Regions from separate parts of the Lactobacillus sp. UMNPBX17 genome, predicted to be linked through region 2. Evidence: predicted binding sites of a transcription regulator. Region 2 holds the regulator's gene; the other holds the start of a gene.

Region 1 (3,219 bases), on a different contig from region 2:
TAGTCAAATGGTTTAAATTATAAGCAATGATGTGACCATTAGAAATTTTAGTACTGCTGAGTAAACTAGTGTAAAGCCAGCCGTCTGACATAGCAATACCTTCTGGAATATGACCTACACGGTTAATGTAATCGTCGTCTTTAATGTCTCTAGCAACACTAAGTAAAACTGGTTGGAAGAAACGAGTCTTAAAGGTCATATTACCATTATCAGTAGTGTAACTGTGCTTTGCTTTATCCGGAGCAAAGTCAGTCTTAGTTACGTAGTTAGATGAACTACCATAGTAAGTCTTCCAAGATTTTAGGTCACCACTAAATGGTTGTGCTGAAACACTATCTGCATCAGCAACGCCTTCTTTAGTACTCTTTCTTACAGTAACTTTTACAGTAGCTTTAGCACTACCATAACTATACTTAACCTTGTAAGTACCTGGTTCAGAACAATCAATTGCATCTTCAGAAATTGTAATATCTTGGGTAGGAATAACGGTTCCCATATAGTTAGTTACATAACTAACTGCATCTTCTGGAGCAAAATCAGAATGACTATTTCTTACTAAACTTACAGTCTTAGGAACAGCAATAGTGTTTCTAGTAAACCAGTTTTGGTTAACATATCCTACTTTACGGCCATTAACATAAATGCGCCAGTAGGTACCGTTGTGAGTTTTAATTCGTTGATCAGATTGAATATGAGCATATTGATAGTCACTGGCATCTGCTAACTTCTTAACAGGCTTACCATTCTTAATGCTCTTATAAACATTGTAATGTTTATTACTACCTACTTTAACCATCAAATCGTAAGAAGTACTGGTTTGAACTGGCCCCTTTTTAGCAGTTGAACTATCTTTAGCTTTGTCTGTTTTAGTAGTTGACTTAGAATTAGCGGCAAAAACAGGATTTGAATAACCCATTAATAAACCAACACTAACTGCAACAGCTGATGTTGCAGTTAAAATCTTATTTGTATATTTCAAGCTTGTCCTCCTACAATATTACAACAATATTTTACATAGTTATTATAATATATAAACAATATTCTCAAAAATACAATTTGAATACAAGTAAATCTCTTTATTTGACACTTTTATTACGAAGTGATTTAATTAGCACAGTACTTAAAAGAGTGCTAATTAATACGAAATAAATTTAGGAGGCAAATATATGCTAGTACCTACAGTTATTGAACAAACTGCTCGTGGTGAACGTGCTTATGACATTTACTCACGCTTATTAAAAGATAGAATTATTATGTTGAGTGGCGAAATTAACGACCAAATGGCTAACTCAATTATTGCTCAATTGCTTTTCCTTGATGCACAAGATAACACTAAGGATATTTCACTTTACATTAATTCACCAGGTGGTGTAATTACTTCTGGTCTTGCAATTATGGATACTATGAATTTCATTAAATCAGATGTATCAACTATTGCAATTGGTATGGCTGCTTCAATGGCTTCTATTCTTTTGACTAGTGGTACTAAGGGTAAGCGTTTCGCATTACCTAACTCTACTGTACTTATTCACCAACCTTTAGGTGGAGCACAAGGTCAACAAACTGATATTCAAATTGCAGCTAACGAAATTTTAAAGAGTCGCAAGAAGATTAACGAAATCTTACACGAAACTACTGGTCAACCTTTGGAAAAGATTCAAAAGGATACCGAACGTGATAATTACTTAACTGCTGAAGAAGCTAAGGAATACGGTTTAATCGATGAAATTATGGTTAATAAGAAGAAGTAATCATAAATTATAATCAAAAGAGGATTTGCGTGTGCGAATCCTCTTTTTTTAATCTCTCAAATTTTCAGCCAATTCATGTAACTTTTTGAATCGATGATTGACACCAGATTTTGAAATAGGTCCATCCGGAATTTGATCCGCTACTTCTTTTAAAGTTAATTCTGGATGAGCTAATCTAAAACGTGCTAAAATCTGTAACTTTTCTGGTAAGCTGTCGATTCCTTTTTCTTTTTGAATCAACTGAATATCTTCTACCTGTTTTGCAGAAGCGGAAGCCGTCTTTTTCATATTAGCTGTATCACAATTAACCAAGCGATTAACCGAATTACGCATGTCTCGCATGATTCGTAAATCTTCAAAATTTAGCATAGCATTTAATGCTCCAACTACATGCAAAAAATCTCCGATTTTAGCTGCTTCTTTAAGGTAGACAATGTAACCTCGACGACGTTTCGTCATCTTAGCATTCAAATAAAAATACTCATTCATCAACTTAGCTAAATCTTCATTATGATCTTCATAAGTTGAATAAATTTCTAAATGATATCTACTAGTCTCAGGATTATTAACGCTACCGCCAGCTAAAAAAGCACCTCTAAGATAAGACATTGCACCTTCCCGTGACTTCATAATTCTCTGTGGAATTCTGGTAACTAATCCTCGAGCAGGATCCCAAATATTTAAGTTTTCCAATATTTCTTGCACGTCACGATTAAGTCGAACTAGATACTGATTATTCTTTTTTAATTTCATCTTACGAGAAACAATCAATAATGGTTCAATTCCATATGCAACTTTAATCAGTTTAAAAATTCTTCGTGCAATAGCGGGATTTTCTGTAGTGATATCTAGACTAAATTGATGATCATGAAGATTTAAAACCCCATTCATTCGCAAAAAAGCAGCTAACTCTGCTTTAGCATGCTCTGGATGCACCTCAAGCGAAGTTAGCTCCTTTTTGACTTCACTAGCATAACTAGCCATTATTTTCCTTCATTCTTTTACGTGACATTGCCTCAAATGCCAAATTCATTATTTCCTTTGCTACTTTTTCTCCATCATGAAAGACCAACCCGTGTCGTTGATCAATAAAATCATCGGTAATAACACGACAATTTTGCGCTCTCAAACCATTAAAGTCATTCTTAACAGGTTCAAGATATGCATCATAATCCTCTGGGTGGAATTTACTCATATCAATTTTAGCTCCGTTAACTAAAGCTGTATTGATATAGTTTCCACCTAAGTGACGATTAATTACCTCCACGTGCTCTGCATCGCTAAAGTGATCAGTTTCTCCACGTTGAGTCATGATATTACAAATATAAACTACTTCAGCCGGGGTTTCTCGAACCGCTTCACCTAAATTAGAAATCATCAAATTAGGTAAAATAGAAGTAAATAAACTACCTGGACCTAAGACAACTGCATCTGCCTGCATTATCGAAGCTAAAACAGGTAAAACTGC
Region 2 (3,219 bases):
GACCTTTTCATCTTGGTCTTTGTTTAAACCGAAGGCTAATGCTGAAGCAGTAGGTTCGTTGATAATTCTTTGTACATTCAACCCAGCGATCTTACCAGCATCCTTAGTAGCTTGACGTTGTGCATCGTTAAAGTAAGCAGGAACAGTGATAACTGCATCAGTTACCTTTTCACCTAAGTAATCTTCTGAGAACTTCTTGATGTATTGTAAAATAAATGCAGAAATTTCTTGTGGTGTGTATTCCTTGTCACCAACCTTAACCTTGTAATCTGCTTCACCCATGTGACGCTTAATTGAAACAATAGTGTTAGGGTTAGTAATAGCTTGACGCTTAGCTACTTCACCAACTTGAATTTCACCATCTTTAAAAGCTACTACAGATGGAGTAGTACGGTTACCTTCTGGGTTAGTAATAATCTTTGGTTCTTTACCTTCAAGAACTGCAACTGCTGAGTTAGTAGTTCCGAGGTCAATACCAATAACTTTTGACATGTATAAACTTCCTCTCCTATTGAGCAACTACAACCATTGCTGGTCTTAGTGTCCGATCTTTATATTGATATCCTTTTTGTAAAACCTGAACAACGTGATCTTTTTGATCATCATTTTCGGCTGCTACAGTTTGAACAGCTTGATGCAATGTCGGATCAAATTTTACGTCTTCAGCTTCAATCTCAACGATGCCATGTTCTTTCAATGCTTTAGTTAATGAATCAAGCGTCATCTTAACGCCCTTCTTCAGTTGCTTGGAAACATCATCATCGGCTTCTACGCTTAAAGCTCTCTCCAAATTGTCTACAGCAGGCAAAATATCTTTAGCTAAGCTTTGAGATTCATACTTAATAAGTTGAGCTCTTTCTTTTGAATAGCGATTTTGCATATTTTGAATTTCTGCTTCGCTACGAAGATACTTATCTTCAAGCTCCTTATTCTTATCTTTTAAATCAGCCAATTCTTTAGCTAATTTTTCATCATGTTTATCATTTTTTGCTTCCTTACCTTCAGTTGCCTTTTTCTTAACATCCTTAGGTGTTGAAGCATTTTCTTTTTCATCTAAATTCTTTTCACTAGGAAACTCTTCTTTACTCACGGCTAACCTCCTCTATTATTGAAATTTACCGTAATAATCAAGTAACTTCTTGGCTAATTCATTTCTGAAGTATTCTAGAAGCCCTATCATTTGAGAATACGGCATATTTGTTGGCCCAAGTAAAGCTATTGTTCCTTTACCATGGGAGCCGACACTATATTCAGCTGTCAGCAAACTATAATTTTTTAATAAATCATTCGGCAATTCAGATCCTAACTTTACCTTAACTGGGTATTTTTCAGTCTTAGGATCAGCCTTAATATTCATCAAATTAGAAAACAAATTATCTCGATCAATTAATTCATAGAGTGAACGTATATCATTTACATTATTCTCAGTTGTATTGTTCAATAGATTAATTTGTCCATCAACATACATCTGCTCACTAGCCGCATCTTTTAACACGTCTTCAACTAAGCTAAATAATTCGTTAGCATGATCACTACCTAATTCGTTTTTAGCAAGTTCACTTAGCAATGAAACATTAATTTCCTTTAAACTCTTACCAACTAATTGGTCATTAATCATTCGAACCGCTTTTTCAATTTCTTCACCATGAATATTATGTGGTAAAGCATAAACTTGATTTTGGACATTGCCATCACTCGTCACTAGAATTGCCATCACTTGTCTAGAAGACAGGGGAACAATCCTAAAACCTGTAATTTTAACATCCCTACTCTCAGGTCCTTCAGCAAAAGCAGTGTAATTAGTTAAATCAGATAAAATGCGTGCTGCTTCTTGTACGATTTCATTCACCTGATGAAAAGGTCGATCTAATTGTGTCCCAATCGTGTTATAAACAGACTCTGGCAACTGAAGCGGTTCAACTAAATTATCAAGATAATAACGATATCCATCACTTGACGGAATTCTTCCGCTAGAAGAGTGTGTCTTCTCAATTAAGCCTTGATCTTCTAGGACCGCCATTTCATTTCGAATAGTAGCGCTTGATACTTTAATTGGTAACTGCTTCATCACCGTCTTAGAGCCAACAGGCTCATGCGTTTGTGTGAAGTCTGTAATAATTGTTTTTAAAATAAGCTCTTGACGCTCGGTCAACATAATAATCGCCCTCACTTTTAGCACTCGTAATTCTCAGGTGCTAACAATTAATATGATACTATAAATTAGCAGAAAAACAAGAGGAGTGCTAAAATTTCTTCAAATTATTTCAAAAAATAAAAACTGAAGAACTTAGTTCAAAATTGCTAAGTTCTTCAGCTTCTCGTTACGCATTACTTCGTGCTTCTTGTGCAAAATAATGTTCAATTTCTATTTGGTCTTTCTCTAATTGTTTTTTCAATTCTTCAAGGCTGCTAAATTTAATTTCGCCTCTAGTATATTTATACCATTTAATTTTTATTGGCTGATCATAAATATCCTGTTTAAAATTAAATATATATGATTCAATAAAAATTTGTTCAGGTTGGCCAATCGTTACATTATAACCGACACTAGTCATAGATTCATACCACTTTCCAGCTACCTGCGTTTTAGTGGCATATACTCCTATTTTGGGAATTACCTTATGACTAGCCCAAACTAAATTAGCTGTTGGGAAGCCTAATTTATGGCCATTTCTTTTACCATGACCAACGATCCCGCTCATCACATAATGGTGACCCATTAATTGAAAAGCTAATTCCATCTTACCTTCCCTAATTGCCTGTCTAATTTCAGTTGAACCTATTTTTTTACCATTAAAAATCTGCTTAGGCATAACGAAAATTTCAAATCTATCCTTCGCAAATTTTGGTAAATTCTTCATATTAGCAGTCTCTTTAGGACCATATGTATAATCAAATCCAGCTACTACTGTATCTGCATTGAGTTTAATTATTACATTATCTACAAAACTCTGTGCATCTATCTCGCTAAACTTTTTAGTAAATGGCATTACGGCTAGATAATCTACACCTAGTTCTGCCATTTTATCTGCCTTTTCATCTAAAGTTTCTAAATACTTAAAGTCTTTTTTGGCAGCATAAATTTCCTTCGGATGACGATCAAAAGTTAATACTACTAATGGTAATTTCTTTTGATCAGCTATTTTTTTGGCTTTATTGATTAAGCGTTGATGACCTAAATGAACGCCGTCAAAAAAACCTAAGGCTAGAATAGTTTTT

What was found. The regulator HrcA, encoded in region 2, represses chaperone genes, less so after heat shock. The targets are predictions, from matches to a motif close to TTAGCACTCNNNNNNNNNGAGTGCTAA.
Region 1: clpP (ATP-dependent Clp endopeptidase proteolytic subunit ClpP) is a predicted target of HrcA. The motif match lies at 1,109-1,135, and genes of this name have one in related genera.

The regions. Positions count from the first base shown of each region.
Region 1 covers NZ_PCYT01000048.1:718-3,936, forward strand. Annotated here, with positions in the region: gene CP368_RS07490 (SH3-like domain-containing protein) at 1-979, opposite strand, end outside; gene clpP (ATP-dependent Clp endopeptidase proteolytic subunit ClpP) at 1,167-1,751, shown strand; gene whiA (DNA-binding protein WhiA) at 1,800-2,735, opposite strand; gene yvcK (gluconeogenesis factor YvcK family protein) at 2,728-3,219, opposite strand, start outside.
Region 2 covers NZ_PCYT01000007.1:33,433-36,651, reverse strand. Annotated here, with positions in the region: gene dnaK (molecular chaperone DnaK) at 1-492, opposite strand, end outside; gene grpE (nucleotide exchange factor GrpE) at 509-1,090, opposite strand; gene hrcA (heat-inducible transcriptional repressor HrcA) at 1,106-2,155, opposite strand; gene ribF (riboflavin biosynthesis protein RibF) at 2,322-3,219, opposite strand, start outside.